Regions from separate parts of the Aquamicrobium sp. YD-1-mutant5 genome, predicted to be linked through region 2. Evidence: predicted binding sites of a transcription regulator. Region 2 holds the regulator's gene; the other holds the start of a gene.
What was found. The regulator PhoB, encoded in region 2, activates phosphate uptake and scavenging genes when phosphate is short. The targets are predictions, from matches to a motif close to TGTCATNNANCTGTCAT.
Positions count from the first base shown of each region.

Region 1: a site for PhoB is predicted at 4,773-4,789, ahead of AC5XE7_RS06510 (esterase-like activity of phytase family protein). Genes of this name have one in related genera too.

Region 1 covers NZ_JCAKKP010000003.1:430,570-438,042, reverse strand. Annotated here, with positions in the region: gene AC5XE7_RS06535 (NAD(P)H-quinone oxidoreductase) at 1-49, shown strand, start outside; gene AC5XE7_RS06530 (DUF1127 domain-containing protein) at 186-326, shown strand; gene AC5XE7_RS06525 (GntR family transcriptional regulator) at 530-1,198, shown strand; gene AC5XE7_RS06520 (biotin transporter BioY) at 1,468-2,061, shown strand; gene AC5XE7_RS06515 (DUF1284 domain-containing protein) at 2,058-2,489, shown strand; gene AC5XE7_RS06510 (esterase-like activity of phytase family protein) at 2,509-4,710, opposite strand; gene AC5XE7_RS06505 (DUF1013 domain-containing protein) at 4,945-5,637, shown strand; gene AC5XE7_RS06500 (DUF6691 family protein) at 5,698-6,108, opposite strand; gene AC5XE7_RS06495 (YeeE/YedE family protein) at 6,108-6,536, opposite strand; gene AC5XE7_RS06490 (YgaP family membrane protein) at 6,533-6,757, opposite strand; gene AC5XE7_RS06485 (ArsR/SmtB family transcription factor) at 6,788-7,105, opposite strand; gene AC5XE7_RS06480 (MBL fold metallo-hydrolase) at 7,113-7,473, opposite strand, start outside.
Region 2 covers NZ_JCAKKP010000003.1:96,063-103,535, forward strand. Annotated here, with positions in the region: gene xylF (D-xylose ABC transporter substrate-binding protein) at 210-1,250, opposite strand; gene AC5XE7_RS04730 (ROK family protein) at 1,501-2,766, shown strand; gene phoB (phosphate regulon transcriptional regulator PhoB) at 2,753-3,442, opposite strand; gene phoU (phosphate signaling complex protein PhoU) at 3,465-4,172, opposite strand; gene pstB (phosphate ABC transporter ATP-binding protein PstB) at 4,211-5,032, opposite strand; gene pstA (phosphate ABC transporter permease PstA) at 5,049-6,374, opposite strand; gene pstC (phosphate ABC transporter permease subunit PstC) at 6,371-7,473, opposite strand, start outside.

The DNA.
Region 1 (7,473 bases), 330 kb from region 2:
GCTGGAAAGCGGCGAGGCGATCGGCAAGATCGTTCTCGACGTCGCATGAGTGAAAGGTTCGCTTAACCTTTCATTTATGCTGCAATGCACAAACGCATTGCCGCTATGCAAAAGCGTCTGTTCAATAATTGGGCAGGACAGCCTATCTAGAGGGCATCGAATTCATACACCCTTAGGAGGCAAACATGAACCTGATCCAATCTTACAAGAACTGGCGCCGTTACAACGAAACCGTTCGTGCGCTGAACCGCCTGAACACCCGCGAGCTCAAGGATCTCGGCATCAACCGCGCCGACATTCCTTCGGTTGCCCGCGCAGCTCTCTAAGTCTGAGAGCGCCCAAGCAGAGCTGATGTCTGGCACTTGAGAAAGTGCCTCCGGCTCCGAGCCCGCTGGACCTTGTCCGGCGGGTTTTGTTTTTGTGCCTGCCGGATGTGCATTATGTTGCACTGCACATAATAAGATCATTTCGAGCCTGTCGGCCTGTGGCCTTCTCGACATTGGCAGTATCTCCCCCTTATCTGTCCTCCATGGAACCGGGCAAGGACGACACAATCGCGGTGCGAATCGCAAAGGCTCTGGCCGAGCGCATCATTTCGGGTGCGATCGAGCCGGGTGCGCGTTTGCGTCAGGATCATGTGGCCGAGGAATTCGGTGCCAGCCATGTGCCGGTGCGCGAGGCGTTCCGGCGGCTGGAGGCGCAGGGCCTTGCCGTGAGCGAGGCGCGCCGGGGCGTGCGGGTCGCTGCTTTCGACCTCGATGAGGTGAAAGAGGTGGCGGAGATGCGTGCCGCCCTTGAGGTTCTTGCGCTGAGGCATGCGGCACCGCATCTGACGGCCGCGATCCTCGACAAGGCCGAGGAGGCGACGCACGCCGGCGACCGCTCGCGCGATGTGCGCTCATGGGAAGAGGCCAACCGCACCTTCCACCGCCTGATCCTGACGCCCTGCGGCATGCCCCGCCTGCTGGCTGCCATAGACGATCTTCATGCCGCCAGCGCCCGCTTCCTGTTTGCTGCATGGCGTTCGGAGTGGGAAACCCGCACCGATCACGATCATCGGGCAATCCTCAGCGCCCTGCGGCAGGGGCAGGTGGATACGGCGGCCTCCATTCTTGCCCGGCATGTCCAGTGGATCGGCCAGCGCCCGGTGCGCATGCAGTCCGGTGCCACCCGCGAGGCTTTCACAATCGTCGGCTGACGTTGCAGCCGAGGGAATGGGCGAATCGGCGGCCCGTGTCGCGGGTGCCGTTTCGATCCCGCGCTTTGATGCATTGTGCGCGCATGGCGGGCGATGTCCCTGAACCGGTCATTGAAATCAAAATGAAATTTCAGATTCTGCGTGGGTTTTTCCAGCGCCGGATAGCCGGTTTTTGTCTGGCCAGATCAAAAGGCGCTTGCCTCCTGCCTGAAAATATGGATTCGATAATAGATCAGAATCAAAAATTATCTATAATTTGGAGGATGCCAGTGTCGCAGTCAGAAATCCCCGCCGTAACGCCCTCCCTCAGCCCGCTTCGCCTGCAGGAGCGACCCCTGCTGTGGCAGGTGGCCGCTATTGCCATCGGTACGCTGTTGCTTGCGCTGTCGTCGCGAATCGAAGTGCCGATGATTCCGGTGCCGATCACCATGCAGACCTTCGCGGTCACGCTGGTCGGCGCACTCTATGGCTGGCGGCTTGGCGCGCTCACCATTCTGGCATGGCTTGGCGAAGCGGCCATCGGCATGCCGGTGCTGGCCGGAGGCTCGGGCGGCCTGGCGCCTTTCGTCGGTCCGACAGCCGGCTATCTGGTGTCGTTCCCGATCATCGCCGCCCTTGTCGGCTGGCTGGTCGAGCGCGGCTGGAACGGGGATCGCGTGTTCATGGCTTTCGCGGCCATGCTGATCGGCAACGGTCTGTGCCTTGTCATCGGCGCGCTGTGGCTGGCCGGCCTCGTTGGGTTTGAAAAGGCGGTGGCGCTTGGCGTCACGCCCTTCATCGTCGGCGGCGTGCTGAAGTCGGCGCTCGCTGCCGCCACGCTGCGGCTGTTCCCCCGCGCAAAGAGGGAGCAGCAGGCTTCGTGACCATCAGGCTGAGGGCGCATCACCTTCTGTGCATGCTCACCTATGTCGGCAAGGGGTACACGCCTGCCTTCACAGCCAATTATGACCTGATCGCCGGGCGGCTGAGCCGTGGCGAAGACATCGTGATCGTGGAGGGGCCGGACGATGTCTGTGCCCCTCTGCTGTCGGAGCCGGAAGCGCATTGCTTCAACGCAAGCGTTCTGGAACGGGATGCGCAGGCGGCCCGCGATGTCGGTGATCTGCTTGGCCGGCGCATCAGTGCCGGCGAACGGATCGCACTTGACGCGATCTTGCTGGAAAAGCTGCGGTCGGGTTTTGCCGCCGGGCTGACGCGCACCGCCTGTGCGGGGTGCGAATGGGCGGAATTGTGCACGGACATCGTTGGCGATGCCTATGCCGGCGTGAAGGTTGGCGGGCCGCCCTGCTGACGGCCCGCCTTTCTGGAAGTCAGTTCAGTGCGGCGACGTTGCCGAGCCGCAGGAACAGAGTTTCGCCGGACGAATCGGCGACGCCGTCATTGTCGGTGACGACGAAGGCTTCGCCGCTCTTGTCGACGGTGAAGCCTTCCACCTTGTCGAGCACATAGCCGTTGGTGGCGGCCTTGAGGTCAGGCACCAGGTCGCGCACCAGCGTCTTTTCCACCAGCGGCAGGTCGCCACCCAGTTCCGCTGGCTTAAAGCCGTCGAGCGCCACGCTGTAGATGCGCTTCACCCTGGCTGCATCGCCGATCAGATTGTCGCGCTCGACGATGTAGAGCTTGCCGTCATGGGCGGTGATTTCCGACAGGCCGATCCAGCCGCTTTCGGCCTTCTCCAGCGGATAGCGCACGGCCGACCATTCCTTTGCCTTCGGCTTGTAGGCGAGCAGTTTCGCTTCACCTTTCGGATCGTCACCCCATTCGCGCTGCACGGCGGCGATCAGCGTCAGCTCATCGCCTTCGCCAATGGTGGTGATGCCTTCGAGACCGTAGCGGGTCTGGTGCGCGACCAGCTCGGCTGGCAGGGCGATTTCCTGTTTGATTTCGCCCTTGGCGTCGACGCGGAAGATGGCATGCGGAACGAGCTTGGCGACGGCGCCTTCATTGGCCAGCCAGAAGCCGCCTTCGCCGTCCGAAGCAATGCCTTCGAGGTCGAGCTTCTGGGCGGGGTTGCCGCCGCGCGTGATCACGGTCTTGCTTGTGATGCGGGCCGGGGACTGGGAGGCATCGATGGTGAAGATCGCCGGCTCCGCGCCATAGACCGAATCCGAGACGGCATAGAGCTTGCCGGGCGCCTCGGGATCGGCGGCGAGGCCCGACAGCGCACCCCAGCCGATCGGCAGGCCGTTGGCGTCGGTGTCTGACTGGATCATCGGGTAGACCGGCTGGCCTTCGGCGCGCTCGAAGATCATGACATGCGAGCGGGCGCCGCCATCTTCGACCAGATCGGTTTCGTTGGCGGTGACGAAGAGGTTGCGGGCGGGAATGGCCAGCAGGCCTTCCGGGCCGATGCCGGAGGGCAGCGCCTGAAGGAATTTCGGCTCCGCGCCGGTGTCCTCATAGACGCCGACCAGCGAGGCGCGCTCGGCGCCGACGAAGATCAGCTTCTGATCGCCATAGGCGCCGGCTTCCATGCCTTCGGGCTCGATGCCCTTCTTGTTGCGGTGCTCTGGATAATGGCCGAGCTGCGCTGCGATGTACTCGAAGCTGGCCCCGGATTCGTAGAGCAGTTCGCCCGTCTTGGAGAAGATGGTGAAGCCGCGCGAGCCGCCCTTGTAGTCGCCTTCATTGGCGATGACGAGGCGGTCGTTGTCGAGCCACTGCACGGCATCCGGCTCGCGCGGGGCGTTCTCGATCTTGCCGGTGAAGGAGAGCTTGCCGTCCTTTTTGGTGTCGACGTTTTCCAGCGACACCGATCCGGCCGAGAAATGCGAGACGATCTCGCCGGTTTCGGCTTTCACGATGGCGATGTGGTTGTTCTCCTGCAGGGTCACGGCGATCTCGCCGGCCTCGTTGAAGTCGACGAATTCAGGTTCGGCATCTTCCGGCGCGATTTCGGCAAGCCCGTTCAGGTCGACGGTGCGGATGGTGGCGCAGTCGGGCGCGCCGTCCTTCAGCGAGACGATCTTGAGGTTGCCGGCGGGAAGCTGCGGAAGTTCGCCCTCATTGAGGTCCTCGTCGCGCTCGTTCTCGATGGCGACGGCGAGGAAGCGGCCGTCCTTGCTCACCGCCACCGAATCCGGCTGGCCGCCGAGATCGCAGGATGCTTCGATCTTCTTCGAGGCGATGTCGATGACCGTCAGGTTTCCGGAGGGCTCGGTGTAGCTCTTCGATGTGTTGACGCCGGCCAGAACCCTGTTGCCGATGACGGCGACGGAGGTGGGCTCACCGTCGATCCTGACGATGCCGCCGGCCTTCGGCGCTTTCGGGTTAGTGATGTCGATGAAGCCGACGGCGCCCAGCGGGCTGTCGGAATAGACGAGCGTGTTGCCGTCTTCGGTGGCGGTGATGATCTCGGAGGATGTCGCGGTTGCCGGATCGGTGCCTTCGGGCAGGTTGGAGGCGACCGGGAACGTGGCGATGCGGTTGAAGACCTGATCGGCGTGAGCCGGCAGGGAAACGGATGCGGCAAGTGCGGCCATGGCCGCGACAAGTGACGAACGGGTGCGCATGGGATCTCTTTCCCTCATGAGAAGAATGCGCATTCCCTTTGTGCCATCGGTATTTCAGCCCGATGACGGTTTCGCGACACAAGCATGACGTTCCGGAGCGTGCTTCTTTAGGCCCGGATTTTCTTGCTCTCGGGCTCGAACGCGGTTATAGGAAAGCGGATTTTCCCTTTTTCGGTGGCTTGTAAAACCACCGCCCGCGTAACGGGACGCGGGCGAACGAGAGGATTTTATTCGATGGCAAATACGCTTCTCATGCCGAAGGCGACCGCCGTCTGGCTGGTCGACAACACCGCGCTTTCCTTCGACCAGATCGCCCAGTTCTGCGGCCTGCATCCGCTCGAAGTGAAGGCGATCGCCGATGGCGAATCGGCGCAGGGCATCAAGGGCATGGATCCGGTGATCACCGGCCAGCTCAGCCGCGAGGAGATCGCGCGCGGCGAGCAGGACCAGAACCATCGCCTGAAGCTTTCCGAGCCGAAGGTGCGGGTGCCCGAGACCAAGCGCAAGGGCCCGCGCTATACGCCGCTGTCCAAGCGTCAGGATCGTCCCAATGCGATCCTGTGGCTGGTGCGCAACCATCCCGAGCTGAAGGACGCGCAGATTTCGCGTCTGGTCGGCACCACCAAGTCGACCATCGAGCAGATCCGCAACCGCAGCCACTGGAATGCGGCCAATCTGGTGCCGATGGATCCGGTGACGCTGGGGCTGACCTCGCAGATCGACCTCGACATCGAGGTGCAGCGCGCTTCCCGTAACCGCGAGGTTCAGCCCACCGGTGATACGCTGCTGCCGGCTTCGCTCACCGAACGCCTCGACCCGCAGGCCGATGCACCGCGCGACGAAGATGCGGAGCTGGACGCGGATGCCGTGTTCGCCAAGCTCTCGGCGCTGAAGGGCGCGGAGCCGGAAGAGGACGACGAGGAATAAGCCTCGCCTCCATATATATTCAAAAAGCGCGGGCCCGCCCCGCGCTTTTTTATTGCGGTTTCAGCGGCGGATCAGCCGGGTGACGGCAATGCCGCAGACCATCGAGGCGACGAAGATCAGTGCGGTGGGTTCGCCCAGTCCGAGCGCAGGGATCGAGCCGCCGGGGCAGAAACCGGCGATGCCCCAGCCGACGCCGAACAGGCCGGCGCCTGCCAGAAGCGGCAGGTCAATGTCTTTGCGGGCCGGCAGGTGGAAGCTGGTGTCGCAAAGCGGCGCCGGGTTTTTCAGCACCAGCCGGTAGCCGATTGCCGTGACGATCAGCGCGCCGCCCATGACGAAGGCGAGCGAGGGGTCCCACGTTCCCGCGACATCGAAGAAATTCAGCACCTTGGCCGGATTGATCATGCCGGAAAGCGCGATGCCGGTTCCGAAGACGAGGCCGATCAGCAGGGCGGTGATCATGCGCGACATCACAGCCCTCCCACGATGTGACGCACGATATAGACGGTGATGCCTGTCGTCGCCATGAAGGTCAGCGTGGCGGCGATGGAGCGCACGGACAGGCGCGCCATGCCGCATACACCGTGACCCGAGGTGCAGCCGGAACCGAGGGTGACGCCGACACCGACGATCAGGCCGCTGACGATCAGCCAAAGTGTCGGCGTGGTGCTGGCAAAGGCAATGTCATATCCGGTCAGCGCGATGATGAGTGCAGGTGCTGCAATCGCACCGGCAAGGAAGGCAGCGCGCCAGCCCCAGTCGGTGGCCACTGGCGGCAGAATGCCGCCGACGATGCCCGATATTCCGGCGATCCGGCCATGCAGCGCCATGAGCAGCACGGCGGCCAGACCGATCAGCGCGCCTCCGGCAAGGGATGTGATGGGCGTAAACTCGGTCATCGCTTGCAGGCCTTTCCGTTGGTGGAGCAGCCCAGCATGCAGTAGGCGGGACAGAAGCGCAGGAGGCCGGTGACGACGAGGACAAGGCCGACGATGACCGACAGCCACGTCCACAGTGTGCTTTCAAAGAAGGCCCAGCCGGACATGAAGGGCAGGGCAACGAGCAGCACACCGGCGACGATCCTGACGATGCGCTCCGGGGTTCCGATATTGGCGGTCATGGAGTTTTCTCCTGTGAAGCGGTCACTGCCCTATTTGCAGAACAGGGCATGCATGGTGTGGATGAAGGTCGCAATGCGGGGGTCTGCAAGCCGGTAGAAAACCTGCTTGCCCTCCTTGCGGCTGGCCACGAGACCGGCTTCGCGCAATTCGGCGAGCTGCTGCGACAGGCCCGGCTGACGGATGCCGAGCAAATCTTCCAGCTCGCGAACCGAATGCTCGCCATCGACCAGCGCGCAGCACACCATCAGGCGATCCGGGTTGGACACCTTCTTCAGGAAGGCGGACGCCTCGTCGACATTGGCGCGAAGATTGGCGGCCTCGCAGGACAGCTTTTCCGATGTGGTCATGTCCGGTTCACCCCCATGGTGCGCCCTTGAGCAGGTCGAGCGGGATCTTCAGGTAGCGGGTGCCGTTGGCCTCCGGCTCGGGAAGCCGGCCGCCATTGGTGTTCACCTGCAGGGCATGCAGGATCAGCTTCGGCATCGGCAGGGTGGCGTCGCGCGCCTCGCGGGCAGCGACATAATCGGCCTCTGTCAGATATTTCGACATGTGGCTGTTTTTCGCCTTCTGCTCGGCCACCGTCGATTCCCACAGCGGTTCACGCCCGCCCGGCTGGTAATCGTGGCCGGTGAAGATGCGGGTGTCGTCTGGCAAAGCGAGGATCGCCTGGATCGACGCCCACAGGGCCGCAGCGCTGCCTCCGGGGAAATCGGCG
Region 2 (7,473 bases):
GGCCGGTTCTGGCCGTCAAATGCGCCGCACCATCATGCTAGACCAAATCCGGCAAAAGTGCACAGCGGTCTTGCAAACCGGGACAGCAAACGCCCCGGCCCGGCCAATCGCTTCGGAAATTTGAGGGTTTCATGCCGGGCGCGGCACCGCAGACAGCCATATCCTGCGGGAAGCGCAGGCACCCCAACGCTTCCCGTAAACTGGACAGCTCAGTCGCAGGCAGCGACACTGCCTGCCGCAACGCCCGTGCAGACCGCATCCTTGGTGATCCAGCCGGCATCGATGACGACGTTGAGATTGTCCCTGGTTATCGCAATCGGCGTCAGGAATACGGACTTGACCGTATTGCCGCCGGGCGTGGTGAAGTCCTGCACATTGGCGATAGCGGTCATTTCCTTGCCGTCGGCCAGTTCGCTGGCGATCTGGGCGGCATTCTTGCCAAGCTCGCGCGCATCCTTCCACACCGACACGGTCTGGGTGCCGAGCGCGATGCGGTTCAGCGCGGCATGGTCGCCATCCTGACCCGAAACCGGCACCGAGCCGGCAAGGCCCTGCGCCTGAAGTGCGGCGATCGCACCACCGGCAGTGCCGTCATTGGAGGCCACCACCGCATCGACCTTGTTGTCGTTGGCGGTCAGGAACTGCTCCATGTTCTTCTGGGCATTGGCCGGCAGCCAGCCATCAGTATAGGCCTCGCCGACATTCTTGATCGCGCCGGAATCCAGCGCTTCCTTCAGCACCTCGACCTGCCCGGAGAACAGGAAGTCGGCATTGGGATCGGCACCGGAGCCCTTGATGAAGACATAGTTGCCTTCCGGCTTCAGCTTGAACACCTCGCGGGCCTGCATGCGGCCCACTTCCTTATTGTCGAAGGTGAGATAGAAAACATCACTGTTCTCGATCAGGCGGTCATAGCCGACGACCGGAATGCCCTCGTCGAGCGCCTTCTGAACAGCCGGACCGATGGCCGAGGCATCCTGCGCCAGAATGATGAGAGCATTGGCGCCCTGGCTTATCAGGCTTTCGACATCGGTGAGCTGCTTGGAGGCGGACGATTGCGCGTCAGCCGATATGTACTTGTCGCCCGCCGCCTCGATCGCGGCCTTCATCGCCGCTTCGTCGGTCTTCCAGCGCTCTTCCTGGAAATTCGACCAGGACACGCCGATGACCTTGTCCTTCGCCTGTGCGGCGAGGGGAAGCGTCAGAGACAAGGCGACACCCGCCAGAATGGCAGCCGTAAAATTCCTCATGATTTCCTCCCTGCGCCCATGGGCGCGACGTTGTGACCCGTGAACAAGCCATGCCGGTGAACAAGTCGGGGCAAGGACTTTTTTCGAGCCTCGAAAAAATGTGGCGCAACGACCTGACCGTGTCAACGGATTTTCTGACCGTCCGTGAATTATTTCGAAACCCGAATTAAATAATGACAGCCTTCGCCGCTTCTGACAAAGTTCACGGCCTGCTATTCAACGTCGGCACGCAGGGAGGAAGAGTACAGTAATGACTGTTGGCATGCGGCACGACGATCTGCGCCGGCGCAACCGCGCCATGGTGATTTCGGCCGCGCGGCGTGGCGGACAGGTTTCCCGCACCGAAATCACGACTATCACGGGTCTCAGCCATTCCACCATCTCCGCTATTTCCGCCGACCTGATCGCCGAGGGCATTCTGGCGGAGGCCCGACAGGATGATGCCCCTGCCCTCAGACGCGGAAGGCCCCAGATCGGGCTCGAACTCGACCCCGCAGCAGCCAGCGTGGTGACGCTGATGCTTTCCCTCAACAACCTCTCCGCCGTCCGGCTCGATTATTCGGGATCTGTTCTGGACGAAGAGCAGTTGCGGCTCGACACGCGCGCCCTCTCCCGCGAGGCGCTGATCGGCGAATGTGTGGCAGTGCTTCAACGATGCCTTGCTCACCCCGCCGCAAAGGCTGGCCCGCCATTGCGTATCGTCTTTGCCGTTCAGGGCATCACCGACGCGGAAGCGCGTTCCATGCTGTGGTCTCCGATCACCCCGCACACGGACATCCCCTTCGCCGACATTCTGGAAGCGGAATTCTCTGTTCCCGTAACGGTGGAGAACGACTGCAACATGATGGCCGAGGCGCTGCGCTGGCGCGATCCGGCCCGCTATCGCGACGATTTCATCGCCATATTGCTCTCGCACGGCATCGGCATGGGGCTGGTGCTCAAGGGCGAGATGTTCACCGGCACCCATTCCTCAGGCGTCGAATTCGGGCACATGATCCATAGGCCGGACGGGGCGCTATGCCGTTGCGGGCGGCGCGGCTGTATCGAAGCCTATGCAGGAAGCTACGCCATCTGGCGCAGCGCCGCCGGCCATGACCAGAACGAGGAACCGCGGGGCGATATCGGGGAAGCGGAGATGCAGGCGCTGGCGGACGCGGCCCGGGACCATGAAGGGCGCGAGCGCGAGGCGTTCCGCATCGCAGGCGAAGCGCTCGGCTTCGGCCTCGGCAGCCTGTTTGCGCTTATCGACCCTGCCCCGGTGGCATTGGTCGGCCTCAATGCAGCCGCCTTCGACCTGATCGAACCGGCCCTGCGCGATGCCATCGCGCGCACTGCCGGCGGCCAGCATTCCGGCTCGATCAGCTTCAGCATCGAGCCGGACCAGATCGCCCTGCTGCGCGAAGGCTGTGCCATGCGCGCGCTGACTTACGTCGATGACAGGATTTTTGCCGGCGGACGGTCCCTGCAGGACGGCCCGGCCGCGCGTCACTCTTCTCTGCCCGTCACTCTTCCCTGATCGCGTAGCCTGAACCGCGAACGGTGCGGATCACGTCGGGCATGCGGCCGGTGTTGACCGCCTTGCGCAACCGCCCGACATGCACATCCACTGTGCGTTCGTCGATGTAGATCGTCTCGCCCCAGACATTGTCCAGCAACTGTCCGCGCGAGAAGACGCGACCGGGATGCTGCATCATGAATTCGAGCAGGCGGAACTCGGTCGGCCCCAGCCGGATCTCGCTCTTCTTGCGGTAGACGCGGTGCTGCTCGCGGTCGAGCACGATGTCGCCCACCTTGAGCACAGAGGACAGCACCTCGGGCTTAGCACGACGCAGAAGCGCCTTTACCCGCGCCACCAGCTCCGGCATGGAGAAGGGCTTGACCAGATAGTCGTCGGCGCCGGTGGAAAGGCCGCGCACCCGGTCGCTTTCCTCGCCGCGCGCAGTCAGCATGATAATGGGCAGCCGTTCGGTCTGCTCGCGCATGCGCAGGCGCCGGCACAGTTCGATGCCGGAGATCGCCGGCACCATCCAGTCGAGCACCAGAAGGTCCGGCACATTTTCCTGCAGCCGCAACTCGGCCTCGTCACCGCGTGTGACGATCTCGACCTGATAGCCTTCGGCTTCGAGGTTGTAGCGCAGAAGCACGCCCAACGGCTCTTCGTCCTCAACCACCATGATGCGGGGTGCGATCATGCTTCGTCTCCTCGATCCTGCTTCAAACCGCAGGTGCCGGTATGCCAGTCTCGTCCTGCTTGGGACGATGAGCCGGCAACTGCTCGCCGGTCAGCACATAATAGGCATTTTCGGCAATATTGGTCACGTGGTCGCCAATGCGCTCCAGGTTCTTCGCACAGAAAAGCAGATGCGTGCAGGCCGTGATGTTGCGCGCGTCCTCCATCATGTAGGTCAGCAGTTCGCGGAACACAGAGGTGTATTTGACGTCGACCAGCTCGTCCTCGTCGCGCAGCCGCACCAGCCCTTCCGGGTTGCGCGCGCCATATTCGTCGATGACGCCCTGCACCTGCTCAAGAACCAGTTCGGACATGTCTTCGATGGAGCGGGCGAAGGCGCGCGGCACGCTCGACTGCCCCACCGCATCGACGCGCTTGGCGATGTTCTTGGCCAGATCGCCAATGCGTTCGAGATCGCCGGCCATGCGGATCGCGCCCACGATGGCACGCAGGTCCTGCGCCATCGGCTGGCGCTTGCCGATCAGCGTGATGGCGCGGTCGTCCAGACGGCGCTGCAACTCGTCCATCACCGCATCCTCGGAGATGACGCGCTGGGCCAGCGCATTGTCCGGCACGATCAGACTCTGTGTCGCCTCATCGACCATGGACCCGGCCAGGCTGACCATGTCACGCACCAGCCCTTCGATCTCGCCAAGATCGTCGTCGAAGGCGGTCACCGTATGAGCACCCATTATACGTTCCTCGTCTGTTGGAATGGCCGCAGTAAGACTCAGCCGAACCGGCCGGTGATGTAGTCCTGCGTGCGCTTGTCGTCGGGGTTGGTGAACATCTTCTCGGTCGGGCCTTCCTCGACGAGATTGCCGAGATGGAACATGGCCGTGCGCTGCGAGACGCGCGCCGCCTGCTGCATGGAGTGGGTAACGATGACGATGGTGTAGTTCTCGCGCAGCTCGTCGATCAATTCCTCGACGCGCGCGGTGGCAATCGGATCGAGCGCCGAGCAGGGCTCGTCCATCAGGATCACTTCAGGCGACACGGCGATGGCGCGCGCAATGCACAGGCGCTGCTGCTGACCGCCGGAAAGACCGGTGCCGGCATCATGCAGGCGGTCCTTGACCTCGTTGAAGAGGCCGGCGCGCTTCAGGCTCGATTCCACCACCGCATCCATGTCGGCCTTGCTGCGGGCCAGACCGTGAATGCGCGGGCCATAGGCGACATTCTCATAGATCGACTTCGGGAACGGGTTCGGTTTCTGGAACACCATCCCCACGCGCGACCGCAGTTCCACCACGTCGATGTCGCGGTCATAGATGTCCTCGCCGTCGAGCGTGATCTTGCCCACCACCCGCGCATTGTCGATGGTGTCGTTCATGCGGTTCAGGCAGCGCAGGAAGGTGGACTTGCCGCAGCCCGATGGGCCGATCAGCGCCGTCACCTGATTCTGGCGGACCAGAAGATCCACATCGAACAGGGCCTGCTTGTCGCCATAGAAGACGCCGACCTTCTCGCCCCGCATCTTGATGGGTTCGTTGACGGCGGCCACCTTGGCGTTCACGGCATTTTCCAGAGTTGCTTCGCTCATAATGTTCACGATCTTTGTTCCTTAATTACCAGCGCCGTTCGAAGCGCCGGCGCAGCAGGATCGCGGCCAGGTTCATCGCGGCAAGGAAAAGCAGGAGGATGATGATGGCGCCGGAAGTGCGTTCCACGAAGGCACGTTCGGCTTCGTTCGCCCACATGTAGATCTGCACGGGCAGCGCGGTGGCAGGGTCCATCGGCGTGGCGGGATAGTCGGCCACGAAGGCCACCATGCCGATGAGCAGCAGCGGAGCGGTCTCGCCCAGCGCCTGCGCCAGACCAATGATGGTTCCGGTGAGAATACCGGGGGCTGCAAGCGGCAGAACGTGGTGGAACACGGTCTGCATCTTCGAGGCGCCGACACCCAGTGCACCGGAGCGGATCGAGGGCGGCACAGCCTTGAGGGCCGCGCGGGTGGCGATGATGATCGTCGGCAGCGTCATCAGTGTCAGCACGAGACCGCCGACCAGCGAGGCCGATCGCGGCAATCCCATGAAGTTCACGAACACCGCAAGGCCGAGCAGACCGAACACGATGGAAGGCACGGCCGCCAGATTGTTGATGTTGACCTCGATCAGGTCGGTCCAGCGGTTCTTCGGGGCGAACTCCTCCAGATAGATGGAGGCCGCCACGCCGATCGGCAGCGCCAGCGCCAGAACGATCAGCATCATGTAGACCGAGCCGATCAGCGCCACGCCCATGCCGGCGGTTTCCGGCCGGCTGGATGCGCCGAAGGTGAACAGGCCGCGGTTGAAACGCTCGACCATGGCGCCGTCGGCGGTCAGGGTCTTCATCCAGGCGACCTGCTTGTCCTTGACCTTGCGGCGCGACTCGGGAACCGACATGTCGATCTGGCCCTTATGGGCGGAGTCGACGTCCGCGGCAGCCAGCACCCACACATTCTGCGTGGTGCCGATGATCGACGGATCGGCGATCACCATGTCACGGAGTTGCGTGCGCACGCCCTGCGAGATCATGCCGGACAGGAGGCGCAGGTCAGCCCTGTTCTCCTCGGCTTCGACATCCAGCCCTAGCTTTGCGGCAAGAGCATTGCGCGCCAGCAGCGGATAGTTGGCGGTAGCCAGCACATTGGCATCGCTGTCGCGCTTGCCTTCCGGGTCGATGACGCCGGCATCAAAGGTAACCGGCAGGCTGATCGAGGTCTGCCAGAAGGCGGTATAACCACCCCTGATGACCGTGAACATCAGGGCGCCGAGGAAAAAGATGCCGATGGCGATTGCCGCGATACCGTAGAAGCGGAACCTGCGCTCGGCGCGGTAGCGGCGCTTGAGGCCGATGTCGCGGCGGGCCGGAGCGGTGGCCGTCACGGTGTTGTCGAACGGGATGTCGGTCATTCGTACTGTTCCCGATATTTGCGCACGATGTAGAGCGCCAGCACATTCATGCCGAGCGTGATGACAAAGAGGGTGATGCCGAGGGCGAAGGCCACCAGCGTCTGCGGCGAGGTGAATTCAAGGTCGCCGGTCAGCTGGTTGACGATCTTGACGGTGATGGTGGTCATCGCCTCACCCGGATTGATGGTGAGGTTGGCGGCCACGCCTGCGGCAAGCACCACGATCATGGTTTCACCGATCGCCCGTGAGGCCGTCAGCAGCAGCGCGCCGACGATACCCGGAAGCGCTGCCGGCAGGATGACGTTGCGCACCGTTTCTGAGCGCGTGGCGCCAAGGCCGAGCGAGCCATCATTGAGAGAACGCGGCACCGCGCTGATGATGTCGTCGGAGAGCGAGGACACGAAGGGGATGAGCATGATGCCCATGACCAGACCCGCCGTCAGCACGCTCTGCGCCGCGATGAAGGGCTGGCCGCCCGACAGCGCCGCCGAAATGTCGCGCAGCAGCGGACCGACCGTCACCAGGGCGAAAATACCGTAGACGATGGTGGGAATGCCGGCGAGCACTTCCAGCACCGGCTTCACGATCGAGCGCACTTTCCGGGACGCATATTCCGACATGTAGATGGCTGCGAACAGGCCGACCGGCACAGCGAACAGCATGGCCACCAGCGCGATGTAAAGCGTACCGGCAAGCAGCGGGATCAGACCGAACTGACCGGTCGCGCCGCCCGAACCGGCCGCAGCGAAGCGCGGGTCCCACACCGTTCCGAAGAAGAAATTGGAGAGCGGCACGGACTGGAAGAAGGACAGCGTCTGGAACAGCATCGACAACACGATGCCGACGGTGGTGAGGATGGCGACGGTCGAGGCCGCGATCAGGCCCCACAGCATGACCCGCTCGACATTGTTGCGGGCGCGGCGGCGAAGCGTGATGCCCGACAGCCCGAACCATGCACCTGCCAGCGAAATCAGGATTGCGCCGATGGCGGACCAGAGGGACGAGGCGTCGCTCATCGATCTGTAGGATTCAGCGGCGGGCACCATATAGGGCTCGCCATTCGAGGCCAGCGCCAGACCCTTTGTGGCAAACAGTGCCT